One region of the Paeniglutamicibacter cryotolerans genome, then DNA from elsewhere that is predicted to be linked to it. Evidence: riboswitches for the same ligand, from Rfam matches in the RefSeq annotation. Region 1 holds a riboswitch; each other region holds the start of a gene.

Region 1 (5,385 bases):
CCAAGGAAACCCCCGGCTGGTCCACCATCACCGTGCCCGGGGCGAGGCATGCGGTGGAAACGACCACCCCGACCGGAGCGACTTACCGCTCCACCGCGCCGCCTCCGCCCGGCATATGACATCACCCCAATGGGATCACCGCAATCCGGCATGCATGGCTTCACCCCTGCTTCCCAAGAGAAGCAGGGGTGAAGCCGTCTTTTATGTCTGCTGCTGGAAATCCACGTGGACGCACACGGTCTTCGACAACATAGGGGCCCTGTGAAGAGTGATTAGTTAGTGGCATCCAAAAGTTCAGGCTGAGGGCCAAGACGGAAGTGGCGGCCGGAAATGTCTGCCGGGGTAATGCGGACCCAGGATTCCTTCGTGGTGGGGATCCATGGTGTCACGCCGGAGGCGCGGGCTGCCTCGATATCGGCTTCGAGCTGCAGCACCTCGGCTGTGCCGTGCACCACCACCGACCATGCCTCGTCGGAAAGGATGCCGTCTGCCTCGAATGCCACCTGTGGGTTCACTGTCATGGCAGCGAGCTTTTTGCCCGGGGTGGTGCGCAGGTAGAGGAAGCCGTTAGCGGCCGCGTAGTTCACTGGGAAGATATCGATGCTGCCGGCTGCCGAGGTGGCAAGTCTGCCGTGTGCCGTGTGCTCCAGAAGCTTCCAGGACTGCTCGTTGGTTAAGACGAGGACTGGCTGGTCAGTGTCGTGTTCGATCATCATTTACCTATTGTTCTACATGACGTAGAGAACTGCCAATGGGAGTCGTGAATCCTTCTGTGGGGTATCCACGTGAAAGACTGGGCGCATGCCAGTAGATTACACAGTGCGTCGGGCGCGGCATTTTGCTGCGCGGGTCGAAGATGCCTGGCACGCCCATCGTGAGCGCCGCGCGCGCGAACGCGGGTGGGTCGCCACCATCCTGCCCTATAAGGGTTATGGACTGAGCTCGGAAGCGGATGGTTGGATTCGCATCTTCTCCCGGGTGGTCATGGCACGTCCCGGTGTCTTTGAAGACGGCCAGCACAGGGCGAAGGTCATTGCCGACGGGGTGCGGGGGTGGCGCAACTTCATCTCCCCGCCGGTCGCCGGCGGCAAGGTCCGCGTGGAAGTGGGCGGGAGCCGCTATGACGTTGCTGCGGATCGTGGAGGAGTGCTCGATGTCCGCGTCGCAGCAAGTCTTTCCCCGGGGTGGCATCGAGTGACGCTGTCCACCGAGGGGTCGGCGCCCGTGACGTCCCAGGTTTTCATGGTCGATTCACATGCCGACTTCGGCATGCTCTCCGACGTGGATGACACTGTGGTTGTCACTGCACTGCCGCGCCCGCTTCTTGCCGCCTGGAATTCCTTCGTGCTCTCCGAGCATGCCCGTGTGGCCACCCCCGGCATGGCTGTGATGATGGAACGGGTGATGCGTTCGCGTCCCGGAGCGCCAACGCTCTACCTTTCCACCGGGGCCTGGAATGTTGCCCAGACGCTCACCCGATTCCTCTCGCGCAACCTGTATCCAGAAGGCGCTCTGCTGTTGACCGACTGGGGTCCGACGGAGGTTCGCTGGTTCCGCTCCGGCATGCAGCACAAGGCAGATCAGCTGCGGCGTTTAGCCGTCGAGTTCCCCGGCATTAAATGGTTGCTGATCGGTGATGACGGGCAACACGATCCCGTTTTGTATGCCGAGTTCGCGCGACGTTACCCCGGGCATGTGCTGGCCATCGTGATCCGGCAGCTGACCCCGTCGGAGGCGGTGCTTGCCGGTGGCCGTACCCTGGGCCTGCTGAATTCGACCCCCGGTGTTCCGTGGGTCTATGAGCCCGATGGCTCGCGTATCGCTGCCCAGCTCGAACGCCTGGGGATCATCGAAAACGAAACAACGATAGGGGCGGACTAAATGGAAGGCCAACGGATCCGCGTTGCCGTACCCATGCGCTGGGGAGACATGGACGCCTATGGGCACATCAACAACGTGAACCTCGTGCGGATGATGGAAGAGGCCCGCATTGCCGGTTTCGGAGTCCCGGGCGGGACCGGTAAGCCGGGTATGGATCCGATGGTCGACCTGTTTTCCACTGTCCCCGATGGTACCCAGATCCTAGTCGTCGAGCACCGCGTGCGTTACCTCAAGCCGCTTGACTACCGCAATGTCCCGGCTCAGGTCGATGTGTGGATTGGCGCGATGAAACCGGCCAGCTTCGACATCTGCTATGAATTCCACGACCCGGTAGACGGCGGTATCTGCGTGAAGGCGGCCACGACACTTGCCTTCTTCTCCGTTGCCGACCAGCGGCTCTTGCGGCTGAGCCCCGAGCATCGCGCCGAACTGGCCCGCTATGCCGAAGAGCCGGTGTTCCGCTCGTAGTAGGGCAGTCCAAAAGCCCCTATGACCGACGCGAAATCGGCGGCCAGCTCCGGTTCGTGATCCAATGTGCAGGAATTCAGGGTGCTGGCAGTCATGCTGAAGTACCTGTAGCCAGCGCGGATCCGTGGATTATTCAGGACGCCGAGGATGCCCGCTTCCGGATTCCAGGTGACCTTGCCGGGTAGTCCGCCAGTGACCCGGATGAGTTCGATCAATGGCAACGGGTCGTGGACCGTGTAATGGCTGGAACCCTGGGTAGTGCGAATGTTGATGGGTTCTACCGGAGTCCCGCAGGAAACGAACGCGAGCTTCCATGCTGCGGCATCGGCCCGGGCAGTGCTCAACCGTTCCGGGCTGATCCCGTGCCCGGGATCGAAGGAAACGCAGGGAGTGGCAAGGTGGGGAAGTGTGTGTCCGGTGGTCATTGCCGGTCCTTTCGGATCGCTCTTGCGCGGCGCGTTTGCGCCGGGCCGCTTCGTCATCCGAGCCACCCGTGAGTCGTGGGGTTGGCCTGCGATCGGGTCGGAGCCCGTTCATGATCGCTTGTCGTGAAGCAGTACCAGTCTAACTGAAATCGGAATGTGATTAGCATGGGGCATGAAGCTGCTGATGATCAGGCACGGACAGACGCCCTCCAATGTCATGGGAGCGTTGGATACTGCGGCGCCGGGGGCACCGTTGGACGAGACGGGGCTGCTTCAGGCCGCCGGCCTGGTGAATCGGCTGGAGAACGAGGAGGTCGGCTCGCTCTATGCCTCACCGCTGATCCGGGCCCGGATGACTGCCGAGCCGCTGGCAACTACTAGGAAGCTGGCGCTCAATGAGCGTGACGGGTTGCGCGAGCTGGCGGCGGGGGAGCTGGAAATGCGTAACGACAAGGAATCGCTGCTCGCTTATTACTCGGTGTTCATGCGTTGGCTCACCGGGGATCTTGCGGCCCGCCTGCCGGGTGGGGAATCAGGCAGTGCGGCTCTCCGGCGGTTCACCTCGGTGATCGAGGAATTGGAGGCCCAGGATCCGGGCGCGGCCACCGTGGTCAGTCACGGTGCCATGCTCATGGTCTGGACCCGGGCCATGGCGAGCAACGTCTCGCTGGATTTCATCCGGACCGCGCCCCTGTCCAACGCCGGGGTGCTTGCGCTGGAGGGTTCGATGTCCAAGGGCTGGGTCGTGAGCAGCTGGGACGGAACCAAGCTGGACTGACATCCCCAACGGTTGTGTGCTTCACGGGTTTGCATCGACTGCTTGCATCGGCTTGGATTAAGGCATCGCCATGTGGCCTAATGCAGTGTGGCACCCGAGTGAAAGAGCGTGCATTCGTGAGTGTTGGAACAACGGCCAAGGCCGTGCGTCCGCAGGTGGTCCTCGAGGTCTTGGCCCGGGAACAACTCAGCGAGCACATGGTGCGGTTGACCTTCGGTGGTCCGGGATTCGCTGACCTCCGGGACAAGCCAGCGACTGACCGCTACGTCAAGATCCTTTTCGCGAAGCCCGAGCTCGGGCTCGTTCCGCCCTTTGACCTTGATGCGCTTCGCGAGCAGCTGGCTCCGGAGGACTTCCCAGTGCGCCGTACCTATACGTTGCGCCACGTCGATCCGGAGGCTGGAACGCTGCAGATCGACTTCGTGGTGCACGGGGATCAGGGAATAGCGGGTCCGTGGGCTCAGAATGCCGAGCTGGGCGACCTGCTCTGTTTCTCCGGTCCCGGGGGGATGTACACGCCGGACCCGTCCTACGACTGGCACCTGCTCGCGGGCGATGACACTGCCATTCCCGCCATCGCCGAGGCGATCGAGGCAATGGCACCCGAGACGATCGGTCGCGTCTATATTGAAGTTTCGGGGCCCGGCGACGAGATCGAGCTGGGCGCCCCCGCCGGGGTATCTGTGCAGTGGATCCACCGAGGTGGGCCGTTTACCCCGGATTGCACGATGCTCGCTGACGAAATCCGCTCCGGGGATTGGCTGGAAGGAAACGTCAAGGTCTTCGTCCATGGGGAACGCGAGGTCATGAAGTCGCTGCGCGGCTACTTCACCGAGGACCGCCAAGTGGATCGTCGGGAACTATCGCTCTCCGCCTACTGGGCCTTCGGCCGGGCCGAGGAGACGTTCCAGGCCGAAAAGAAGACGGACATCGGGAAGATCTTCCCCGAGGCCTGAGCCTTGATACTTCTGGCATGACATGCGGAAAGTCGGCACTTTCGAATGGATACCATCCGTTCGAAAGGGCCGGCTTTCCTGGTTCCGGAATACTACTGGCTGATGACGGTGATCGTCAGCGTCGAGGCGTACTGCCCGGGGGAGGTGCCCGTTGGGATGAGTAGGCTCAGCCCGGCCCTGACGGTGGCGCTGCCCTCGGCGTTCATGTGTGCCAAGGTCCGGGATTCGGACGGCTTCCACCGCGGGGCCCGTAGTGAGGGTGATGCCGGAGGAAATGACGGCATGCGGACTCCAGCCCAGGGCACCGCCGGCAAAGCTGCCGGTGCCTGAGCTGGAAGCCGAAGCCCTGCCATTGATGGTCCAACCGCCGGAAAGTGGGCGGGTGTCGGCAACGGTGATGGACGGAAGTGCGCCCTTGGCGGTGCACCTGGCCGGTGTGCTGGTGGCGGTTCCAGTGGCGTTCTGGCACTTGTTACCCCAAGTGGCTGGAACCTCGCCCTCGGTGACGGACTTAAGGATTGAGGCGTTTCCGGCTTCCGACTCGTAGAAGTCGTCTGATTCCGTCCATGCCCGACTGGAGTCGGAGTTCCCTGCTGTTCCGGCGGAGAATAAATTGGGCCTGGGGGTCCCGGCGGGCATTTTCGCTACCTGTGGGCGGCAGTGTCCGCCGGCGTCTAGCGCCACCGACAGGTGTGCCAACGCATAGGCGCGGTAGGGGCACCATGCCAGAGCGCGATCCCGCGCTGCCCTTTCGGTGATCCCACCCAGTGCCCCGCGCAGCACTAGGTCTCCGGCGGCGAGTCCGTTCTTGTCGCCCATGGCCCGTGTCTGCAAGTAGTCGGCTGTCCATGGTCCCACCCCGGGCAGCGTAAGCAGC
Region 2 (5,385 bases), 380 kb from region 1:
TTCCCGCGCTACCTCTGCCCCGGAACCGACAACACGCGGTCCCATGCCGCCAATGCCCGCCCACGCCGCGATGTCCCGCACCGTCCAGGGGGTTCCATCGTCGCTGCGCAGCTTGCTGAACGACTCGACGGCGGACTTGATCGCGTTTGATTCGACATCACCGATCTCGTCGTCCAGGCCGTAGGCCGACAGGTCGATGCCCAGCCAGCCCGAGAGCAGCACCAGTGCGCCCTCCTCCGAAGCGTAGGACTGGTATTCCTCGTGCTTGGCCGCAGCTAATTCGCTGGTCGCGTCGGTAATGATGGTGAGCATCGTGTAGATGCGCACGTCGTGACGGTCCCGGCCCGTCGCCTGCACCGCATCGCGGATCCTAGCCACCGTCGACTTCAGGATTTCCTTGGTCGGGGCTCCGACGAACACTGCCTCGGCGTTTCCGGCGGCAAAGGCAATGCCTCGCATGGATGCCCCTGCCTGGTAGATCACCGGGGTGCGCTGTGGGCTGGGTTCGGTGATGGCGATGCCGGGAACCTTGAAATACCTGCCTTCGTGGTTGATCGGGTGGACCTTTTCCGGGTTGGTGAACACTCCGGTGGCCGCGTCGCGCACCACCGCATCGTCTTCCCACGAGCCCTCAAGCAGCTTGTAGACGACTTCGAGGTACTCATCCGCGTGGTCGTAGCGTTCATCGTGCTCGAGCAGGTCGTCGTTGCCCATATTGCGCGCCGCCGAGGGCAGGTACCCGGTGACGACGTTCCAGCCCACCCGGCCGCGGGTCAGATGGTCAAGTGTCGCCAACCGGCGGGCAAACGGGTACGGGTGCTCATACGCGGTCCCGGCGGTGACCCCGAAGCCCAGGTTCTCGGTGACCAGGGCCATCGCGGAGACCAGCAAGAAGGGATCGTTGACCGGGGTCTGGGTGCCCTGGCGCAGCGCTGCCGCGGCTGATCCGCCATACACGTCGTAGCTGCCCAGCACGTCGGCGATGAAGATCCCGTCGAACAGTCCACGTTCAAGGGTCTGGGCCAGGTCGGCCCAGTAATGCAAGTCGGTGTAGTCTGCCGAGCGGTCTTGCGGGTGGCGCCACAGCCCGGGTGACTGGTGGCCGACGCAGTTCATGTCGAAGGCGTTGAAGCGGATATGTCGGCGTGCCGGTGAATTGCTCATGGTTCTCCTTTGGTTTCCGCTCCCGGCAATGATTCCCGGGCTGGGCGGATCGACCGCCGTGCGCGATGTGCGGGGCCGATGGCGAGGTGGATGGTGGGTGCGGTGGGTTGAGCCCGCTCAGAACCGGGTGGAAGTGTGGCGGGCGCCGGCATTGCCGACCGAATTCAGCTTGCGTGGAGCCGTGCCGTTGACCTCGTAGTCCCCGACGATGCGCGCCTTGTAGATGGCCGGGTTGTGCGTCGCCACGGTTCGGGCATTGCGCCAGTGCCGGTCCAGGTTGCAGGCGCTTGATGTGGCCGATGCCCCCAACCCGTCAAAAAGCTTCGATGCGGCGCCCAGGACCAGCGGCTGGATCGCCGTCTGGGCGCGGTTGGCCGAGAGCTCGGCGACGGCAAAACGCTCGGCCGCGTTCAGCGCCTCGTCCGCGAGCACCGATTCGAGTTCGGCCACGGCGGCCAGCACCGTGGCGTCCACGGCGAAAGCGGAGGCAGATATCTCACCGATGAGCTGCAGCACCTGGGCATCGTGCCGCGGCACCACACCGCTTCCGGTGCTGAAGGAGCGGGTGCGCACCTGCACCTGCTCGCGGGCATCGCGCAGCACCGCCCGGGTGATGCCGGCCTGCACGGCAAGCAGCACCAACTGGTAGATCGCGGATTCGGGGTGGGCCCCGTCTGCGTCCTGCGGCAGCAGCGAGTCCACCGGAACGGCATCGAAGGACGTGGTCCCGGTGCCGGTGAGCTGCTGGCCGAAGCCATCCCAGTCATCGTAAATCCGCACCCCGGAATGTTGGGTCGACACTACGGCGATGTGCCGGCCCGGGACATCCTCGCGGGAGGCCGCAACCGCCACCCAATCGGCGTAGATGGTGCCGGTGCAGTAGTACTTCTCACCGGTGACCCGCCAGCGGCCGCCGGCTGAAACCAGCCTCGTTGAGAGGGTCCCCAGCGTGTTTCCGCCGCGTTCGGTGTAGGCATTGCCGACGATGTGTCCGTCGGCGAAACGCCCGAACCACGTATCCCGCAGCTCGTCGTCGGGCAGCAGCAGCACCGTTTCGGCGAAGCCGATATGCGAGCGCCACAGGTGGGCGACCTGCGAATCCGCATCGGCCAATTCAATCAGCAGCCGGAACGCATCGGACAGCGAGGCGCCGTGGCCACCCCGGGAGGCCGGAACCCGCAGTGCTCCGAAACGGGCCTTGTTCAGCCATCCCACCTGTTCGAAGGGAAGGGTCCGGGTAGAGTCTCGCTCCCGCGCCCCTTCGGCAATGCGGGCGAAGACCGGGCGGAAGATCGCCGCCAGTTCGTCGTAATGCGAACCGGTGGGAACGCCCGGGGTGAGTTTAATCAGGTGCCGCGCCGGAACCGCATCGCCAAGGTCGTCCAGGTCCACTGCTCCGAAGGTCCCGAGATTGATTTCGGCTGGTACACGTACTGTTTCAGGCGCCAGGGCCATGGTCCACTCTCCATCGGTCTGGCGTGAGCACCTTCCGCCCATTGAATGGGCTGGGGTTGCTGCGGCGTCATCGAGCCAGATCTCTCGGCCGCTCTGGATGGTAATGACACCTGTCTACACGCTTAGGCCTGTCGATGGCGAATGTCCCGCGTCTTTTTTCGTCGTTTTCGTTTCCCGCGCACCCATTGACGTTCTCCGAGTGTTGAGGATAGCTTGATGGGAAGCCAGTGATTGATCCGGTCAGAGACATCTTCCCTTGTCCGCCGGCGCACCACCCCTCAACCCATATAAGCGTTTGAAGGATGTTCACTTGAGTAATGTCGGATTGCTATACGTTGGCGCCGTTCTCTTCATCAACGGCCTCATGCTCATCGGGAAGGTTCCCGGAAAATCAGCCGCGATCATGAACCTGTTCGTCGGTGCCATGCAGACGGTCTTCCCCACCATCATCATTTCCCAAGCCAACGGAGACCCGGCCATTATCTTTGGCGCAGCGGGGCTTTACCTCTTTGGCTTCACCTACCTGTACGTGGGCCTCAATCAGCTGTGCTCACTTCCCGGCGAAGGCCTGGGCTGGTTCTCGCTGTTCGTGGCAGTCTGCGCCATAGTGATCGGCAGCGTCCTGCTGGTGCACTTTGATGACCCCGTTTCCGCCGTGATGTGGTACACCTGGGCGGTTCTCTGGTTCATGTTCTTCCTGCTGCTGGGCTTGAATATGGAAAGCCTGGCCATCACCACCGGCTGGTTCACCCTGATAGTCGCCCACATCACCGCCACGATTCCGGCATTGCTGTTGATCTCCGGCGCGTTCAAATCCACCACGGCCAATGCCTTGTGGATGGCCGCCGCGAGCCTGCTGGCCCTGATCTTCGCCTTCGTCATGGGTCGGCGTGCGGCGCTTAACGCGCCGGCTCCCGCAGCGATGACCCAGGCCGGCTGACCGGGCGTTCAGTCTTTCGACCCATTCGAGTTTCCTTCCACCATTTGTCCGCGCCCACATCAGGAGTGCCCTCCATGCCGTTGTACGAATTCCGCTGCCCCGAAGGCACAGCATTCGAAGCGTCCTTTTCGATGAGCCAGGCCCCCGGGTCGCTGGACTGTCCCGACTGCGGGCAGCAGTCCAGACGCAGGATCAGCGCGCCGAAGCTGTCGATCGCGGGTTCTGCGGAGTTCAAGCTGATCGATTCGACCAAGCGCAGCGCCCACGAACCCGAGGTGGTCTCGAACAGGCTCCCCTCCAGCGGCATGAAGGCACCCGCCCGGTACACCTCCAATCCGCTGCATCAGAAACTTCCGCGGCCCTAGGGCCCGAAGAACAAAAACCAGTACGAGTTCACTTAAGGAGAAATACCATGCCAGAAGTACTTTTTCCGCTCGATTCAGGCAAGAAGTTCGAAGACCAGGAGAAGCTCGGACACAACCGGTGGCACCCGGAGATCCCGCCGGTGGCCACCGTCAAACCCGGCGATTCGTTCCGCGTCGACTGCCGGGAATGGTTTGACGGGGCCATCGTCAACGACGACTCCGCCCAGGACATCCTCGACGCCCCGCTGCTGACGGTCCACAAGCTCTCCGGACCGTTCCGCGTCGAGGGCGCCAAGCCCGGTGACCTGCTGGTAGTGGACATCCTCGATGTGGGTCCGATCCCGCAAGAGGATTCGGGTCCGCTGGCCGGGCAGGGGTGGGGCTACACCGGCATCTTCTCCAAGAACAACGGTGGCAGCTTCCTGGTCGACCAGTTCCCCGACGCCTACAAGGCCATCTGGGACTTCACCGGGCAGGTCGCGACCTCGCGGCACGTGCCGGAGGTCAGGTTCGAGGGCCTCATCCACCCGGGTTTGATGGGCACCGCACCCTCGGCGGAGCTGCTGGCGAAGTGGAACAAGCGCGAGGGTGACTTGATTGCCACCGATCCGCATCGCATGCCCCCGTTGGCGCTGCCGCCGGAGGCGGAGCACGCGGTACTTGGCGGGCTGGACCGCGACCAGTGGGGCCGCGTCGGGTCGGAGGCTGCACGGACCGCTCCGCCGCGGGAGAACGGCGGCAACCAGGACATCAAGAACCTGTCCAAGGGCTCGCGCATCTTCTACCCGGTGTTCGTCGACGGGGCGAACCTGTCGGTCGGAGACCTGCACTTCTCGCAGGGCGACGGTGAGATCACCTTCTGTGGCGCGATCGAGATGGGCGGGTTCATCGACCTGCGCGTTGACATCATCAAGGGCGGCATGGACACCTATGGCGTCAGCGAGAACGCGATCTTCATGCCGGGTCGGGTGGAACCGCAGTTCAGCGAGTGGCTGGCGTTCTCCGGCACCTCGGTGACGCTCGACGGGGAACAGCGCTACCTGGACTCGCACCTGTCCTACCAGCGCGCGTGCCTGCATGCCATCGACTACCTGGTGAAGTTCGGCTACGCCCCGGAGCAGGCCTACCTGCTGTTGGGTGCGGCACCGATCGAGGGCCGGCTCTCGGGTGTCGTTGACATCCCGAACTCCTGTTCGACGGTGTACCTGCCCACGGCGATGTTCGACTTCGATGTCCGGCCGTCGGCATCGGGACCATACCAGATCAAGCAGGGCATCGGAGCACCCCGGGCCGCCAATAACGGCTAGCGGGCCCTAGCCCGGCCCCCCAAGGGGCACCGCACCCAGTGTCAGCACAGGGTGCGGTGCCCCTTTTGCTTTGCTGGGAAGCGGATAAGAGCATCGAATAAATCGACACCCTTTTGCGGTGCTGAAACGAATTATTCGACGCAGGTTCGACACG
Region 3 (5,385 bases), 690 kb from region 1:
GGCCAGCAGCGAGGCGAAGGACATGATGCCGAATCCACCCAGCTGGATCATCAACAGGATTGCTACCTGGCCGAACGGCGTCCAGTAGGTGGCCGTGTCGACGACCGCCAGCCCGGTGACGCACACCGCAGAGGTCGCGGTGAAAAGCGCTGACAGGAAATCGGCGCCCCCGGGTCCCACCTTGGAAATCGGCAGCATCAGCAGCGTCGTCCCGAGCAAGATCGCCGTACCGAAGCCCAGGGCTATGGCCTGGGCCGGGTGGCGAGGAAGAAGGGCTCTGCCTAGGGCCCGGGGGAGTGCTGCTGCGTGCATGATTCCCAGCGTAGGGCCTTGCCGCAGCACATGTTTCGTTTTCGTGCATTCGAGGGTGGTGCCGCGCGGCGTCATGCGGGCCGGCGGATCTCACAATAATCACCCGGGGTGGGTGCGGTGGGTGTGATTCTGCACGCGATCGGGCCCCGACGGTCCCGGGCGGACCCGGAATCCGTTAGGATGAACAAGGCTGTTTCTGTCGTGCCCACATCCGGGCGTGCCGGGACAGCCATCGCAAAGAACCTCCTGTTGCGGAACTACCGCGACCGTTTAGCCCAAAGGAGGTGGGTTCACATGCGCGCATATGAATTGATGGTGCTCCTCGACCCCGAGGTCGACGAACGCACCGTTGAACCGACCATCGGCAAGTTCCTGGACGTTGTCCGTAACGATGGTGGAACCATCGAAAACGTTGACATCTGGGGCCGTCGCCGCCTGGCCTACGACATTCAGAAGAAGTCGGAAGCCATCTACGTAGTGGTTAACTTCACCGCTACCCCCGCTACTTCCGCGGAACTTGATCGCCAGCTGAGCCTCAATGAGACCATCCTGCGCACCAAGATCACCCGTCCGGAAGAGCAGAAGGTCGTCGCAGAGTAATCTGCGTCGTTCCCTTGTAAGAACAGAACAGTAGGAGGCTTCCATGGCAGGCGAGACCGTCATTACGGTTATCGGTAATCTCACCGGTGACCCAGAACTACGTTTCACCCCGTCCGGGTCGGCAGTGGCGAACTTCACCATTGCTTCGACCCCGCGGACCTTCGACCGCCAGTCCAATGAGTGGAAGGACGGCGACACGCTGTTCCTCCGTGCATCGGTGTGGCGCGAGGCTGCCGAAAACGTCGCTGAGACGTTGACCAAGGGCATGCGAGTCGTTGCCCAGGGTCGCCTCAAGTCGCGTTCATACGAAACAAAAGAAGGCGAAAAGCGTACCGTTACCGAGCTAGAGGTCGATGAAATCGGCCCGTCGCTGCGGTACGCATCTGCCAAGGTCACCCGCACCCAGCGCTCCGGCGGTGGCGGCGGAGGCTTCGGCGGCGGAAATGCCGGCGGCAACGCTGGCGGGTTCGGTGGCGGCAACGCCGGCGGCAACCCTGGTTTCGGTGGCGGCAACGCCGGCGGATCCGGCGGTGGCAACTGGAATGCGCCTGCAGCCGATCCCTGGGGTGCTCCTGCCGGAGGAAACAACGGCGGATGGGGCAGCAACCCCGGTTCCGACGAACCGCCCTTCTAACCAAAATATTCACCATCCCGCAGAGTTCCTCTGCGGGCTCCACAAGATAAAGGAGCTCCACGATGGCTAAGGCTGAACTCCGTAAGCCCAAACCAAAGTCCAACCCCTTGAAGGCCGCTGACGTTACCGTCATCGACTACAAGGACGTAGCATTGCTGCGCAAGTTCATCTCTGACCGCGGAAAGATCCGTGCCCGTCGCGTCACCGGTGTCTCCGTTCAGGAACAGCGCAAGATTGCACAGGCCATCAAGAACGCGCGTGAGGTTGCTCTGCTTCCTTACTCCGGCGCTGGCCGCGGCTAAGGGAAGGTAAACAACATGGCAAAGCTCATTCTGACCCACGAAGTCACCGGCCTTGGTGCCGCAGGCGACATCGTCGAGGTGAAGAACGGTTACTCACGTAACTTCCTTCTGCCGCGCGGTTTCGCAATCACCTGGAGCAAGGGTGGTGAGAAGCAGGTGGAGTCGATCAAGGCAGCACGTGCAGCTCAGGCCGTTGCTTCCCTGGAAGATGCTCAGGCACTTGCTGCTTCGCTGTCCTCCAAGTCGGTTAAGATCGCCGTCAAGGCCGGCGCAACCGGCCGCCTCTTCGGCACTGTAAAGACCGAAGACATCGCGAAGGCATTCGAGGCCGCTGGCCTCGGAAACGTCGACAAGCGCAAGGTCGAGATCAACGACCACATCAAGTCGATCGGCAGCTACACCGCTACCGTTCGCCTGCACGAGAACGTCGCTGCGACCCTCAACCTGCAGATCGTCGCCGCCAAGTAGTATTTGGGCACGATGGCCCCGACCGCTTGCGGCCGAGACCGGTGAGACCCCGCATTTTTGCGGGGTCTCGCTTTTTTAACGGGAAGCCAGCAGATCGAAGCGTGAGGACACAATGCGCCACAGCCTTTGACTGATGTGGGCCGGCTCTCCTACCGTGGGTAGTGAATCAAGAGCGTCAACGAACAGCCCTGGCTTGTTGGCCGGCAACCCTCTCACGGTAGTGGGGTGCTCCAGGTGAGGATTCGGCCCCCGGAAAACCGGCGGCAAGTACCGCACGCCGTAAGGGGTGGCCATGTTCGGCACCCTCCATCCGGTGGGCCGACTGACAAGGAAACGCCCATGTCCCTGAACCGGGAACTCGACCAGGAATCCCTGCGACACGCCTTCTCCCAGCACCCCTCGGGCGTTGCCGCGCTCTGCGCCATCATCGATGGAGAACCGCAAGGCATCATCGCCTCGACCTTTACCGTCGGCGTCTCCATGGATCCACCGCTGGTGATGTTCGCGGTGCAGAATACGTCCAAGACCTGGCCGGTCGTGCGTCAGGCTGGCCGTATCGGGGTCTCGATCCTGGGTGCGGGACACGACCTGGCATGCCGCCAGATCGCCTCCAAGGCCGGGGACCGCTTTGCCGACCTGCGTCTGGACTCGACGGACGAAGGCTCCCTGTTCCTGCAGGACGCCAGCCTGTGGCTGGACTGCTCGGTGGAGCAGGAGGTCCCGGCCGGTGACCACCAGGTGGTGCTGCTGCGGGTGCATGGATTCTCCACGCTGGAGGAGGCCAACGACCCACTGGTCTTCCACGGCTCGGCGTTCCGCCGTTTGGAAGCGCAGGCCCTGGCCTCCTAGCGGCGGCTAACGCCCTTCCCCGCGTCCATCGACCGCTCGGCCCTCCGCAATCCTCTGACCAAGCATGAGCTGGGCACCTTGGACTGAACGGCCCCCTGTGGCGTGTGCCATGGTCATCAAGGATTCTTCTGGAGTAGCGTGACGGAAACTTCAGTTCGTGTCACGGGGGCAGATGCATGCCGTCAGAAGCGAGAGGGGGGGCGATGGAGCGTCATCGATGCGATCCCGTTCCCCGGGGCCGTCGTGGGCCGTAGTTTTTGCGGCAGGCAGCGGTTTCTTGCTTGCCAGATGCAACGCCGGGTCTCCGCCGCAGGCCAGCGCGACAGATTCCACGCAGTCCGCCGTGCCGATCTCCACGCCGGACCCGGCATCTGGCGTCTCGCCAGGGATCGGGACGCCGAAGGGTGGCCGGGAATCTTTGAAGAGGCCTGAAGGATCAGGGGAAACGGCACTTGGCGACGCTCCTGGAGAGGTGATCGGAGTGGAGTTCATTCGAGTTGGCCGCATCTGGAATGCCACGTTGCAGCGTGAAGGTGGCCCTGGGCATGAATTAGTTGGGAGAGCGGCGGCGCGAAGGTGCTGTCGGGCCCTTAACCGGACCGGTTGCTGGCCACACCATAGGCGGTGCCATCGTGCGGACGTCGACTATGCCCAGACGGCCACGACCGCGAATGCGTTTGTCCAGCGGGTAGCGGCCTTGAGCTGGGAGTCGGTTCAACGCCCGGCACTCCGGCTGGGAGGCTCAGGTTAATGAAGGCAAGAAAGGCAGCGAGGACTACGTTGGCGCCATCTCTGCAGCGGCCAGGCGCAACATGACTGACACCCAAGGCGCGTGTCGGGCGTTCATCCTCTGGGGAACTACGAGACGAGACGTCCCCTTACGTGGAGCCATGCTCCTTTTTCATGTGTTGATATCCGTGTTCCATCAGCTTGCGTAGGGCGTCAATATCGACATCGGCGAGTTTGTTCACGTACAGGCAGGAGGCCCCGCGTCGGCTCTTGCCCAGTTTCTCGAGCAGCTCGGGCGCCCGTGGCGCATTGGTCAGACCGTAGAGCGAGAGGCTCGAGGCCCGCGGGGAAAAACCGATCATCGCGGCGTCGCCCTCATGCCCGCTGTCATAGCGATAGTGGTAGCTATCGGACCCGATGATGCTCGGGCCCCACATGGTTCCCGGATGCCCGGTCACCGATTCCATCATTTCCATGAGGACGAGGGCGTCTGCCCGGCGTTGCGGGTGGGCGACCCCGGCAATGAATTCATGGGGGTCCACGGGCGTGGGAAGCGTCTTGGTGGTGGGCATGCAGGGAAGTATCCTAGCGTCCGAGTTGGCTCGGCAAGGCCGGCGGGGCACGCTAAAGCGGCTCGCGTCGGGCGTGTCTGTGGATAAGTTGTGGGTAAGCGTGGAAAGAGTGTAATTAATCTGACAGAAAAGCTGGATTCTCGACGGTTCTCGGATAAAGAGCGTGGCATGACGGTCGGGGAAAGTATTTCTTACCCACAGCCTAAAATACATACAACACCTAGTCAGAAGACTTTATTCGATAAAAAAAGTTGGTAATCCACAGGGTTCTCCCCAGGCTGTACACACGACACGCCGCCTCACGCACAGGTTATGCACACCCCCTGTGCATAACTCTGTTGGGATTGCCAGAAAAGGGGTCTATGGTGGCAACGTTCCCTACCTATTTCCACAGGGCTCTGCCGGTGGCGCAGGCTGTGGGGAAACCGCCCCAGCTGTCGGATGAACCTGAGACACTTGAAGGACATTGCGGAGTTCAGGGAACCCGCGAAGCTTGAAGGGAAGTACCGTGTCGCTAACGCACACAGATTCTGCATCCGAGTCCAGGGAAATCGAATATGGACGCACGCCCCCGCAGGATCTCGTCGCCGAACAGAGCGTCTTGGGCGGCATGATGCTGTCCAAGGATGCCATCGCCGACTGTGTCGAGGTGCTCCGCGGGCCCGACTTCTACCGTCCGGCACACGAGGCCATTTACGAAGCAATCATCGACCTCTATGGTCGCGGCGAGCCAGCCGATGCGGTCACGGTGTCCGACCTGCTGACCAAGCGCGGTGAAATCACCCGCATCGGCGGACCCGCCTACCTGCACACGCTGATCCAGTCGGTACCCACCGCGGCCAACGCAGGTTTCTATGCCGAAATCGTGCGCGAGCGCGCCGTACTGCGCCGCCTAGTGGAGGCCGGGACCAAGATTGTC

The links. A riboswitch is a leader RNA that binds a small molecule or an ion and turns the genes downstream of it on or off. The one in region 1 is predicted to bind S-adenosylmethionine.
Region 2: linked by a shared signal. The riboswitch ahead of E9229_RS06590 (acyl-CoA dehydrogenase family protein) and the one ahead of E9229_RS08310 (hypothetical protein) in region 1 are both predicted to bind S-adenosylmethionine.
Region 3: linked by a shared signal. The riboswitch ahead of E9229_RS05150 (flavin reductase family protein) and the one ahead of E9229_RS08310 (hypothetical protein) in region 1 are both predicted to bind S-adenosylmethionine.

What each region holds. Positions count from the first base shown of each region.
Region 1 covers NZ_JACHVS010000001.1:1,763,634-1,769,018, forward strand. The annotation lists gene E9229_RS08290 (HNH endonuclease) at 1-119, shown strand, start outside; gene E9229_RS08295 (pyridoxamine 5'-phosphate oxidase family protein) at 273-716, opposite strand; gene E9229_RS08300 (App1 family protein) at 802-1,881, shown strand; gene E9229_RS08305 (acyl-CoA thioesterase) at 1,882-2,349, shown strand; gene E9229_RS08310 (hypothetical protein) at 2,319-2,774, opposite strand; SAM riboswitch class IV at 2,788-2,903, opposite strand; gene E9229_RS08315 (histidine phosphatase family protein) at 2,947-3,552, shown strand; gene E9229_RS08320 (siderophore-interacting protein) at 3,669-4,508, shown strand; gene E9229_RS08325 (hypothetical protein) at 4,554-4,838, shown strand; gene E9229_RS20050 (AlkA N-terminal domain-containing protein) at 5,020-5,385, opposite strand, start outside.
Region 2 covers NZ_JACHVS010000001.1:1,379,550-1,384,934, reverse strand. The annotation lists gene E9229_RS06595 (LLM class flavin-dependent oxidoreductase) at 1-1,164, opposite strand, end outside; gene E9229_RS06590 (acyl-CoA dehydrogenase family protein) at 1,282-2,457, opposite strand; SAM riboswitch class I at 2,627-2,723, opposite strand; gene E9229_RS06585 (AmiS/UreI family transporter) at 2,930-3,559, shown strand; gene E9229_RS06580 (FmdB family zinc ribbon protein) at 3,634-3,924, shown strand; gene fmdA (formamidase) at 3,972-5,231, shown strand.
Region 3 covers NZ_JACHVS010000001.1:1,073,977-1,079,361, reverse strand. The annotation lists gene E9229_RS05175 (TrkH family potassium uptake protein) at 1-312, opposite strand, end outside; gene rpsF (30S ribosomal protein S6) at 607-912, shown strand; gene E9229_RS05165 (single-stranded DNA-binding protein) at 956-1,546, shown strand; gene rpsR (30S ribosomal protein S18) at 1,609-1,848, shown strand; gene rplI (50S ribosomal protein L9) at 1,864-2,316, shown strand; SAM riboswitch class IV at 2,481-2,592, shown strand; gene E9229_RS05150 (flavin reductase family protein) at 2,656-3,165, shown strand; gene E9229_RS05145 (DUF1801 domain-containing protein) at 4,044-4,466, opposite strand; gene dnaB (replicative DNA helicase) at 4,975-5,385, shown strand, end outside.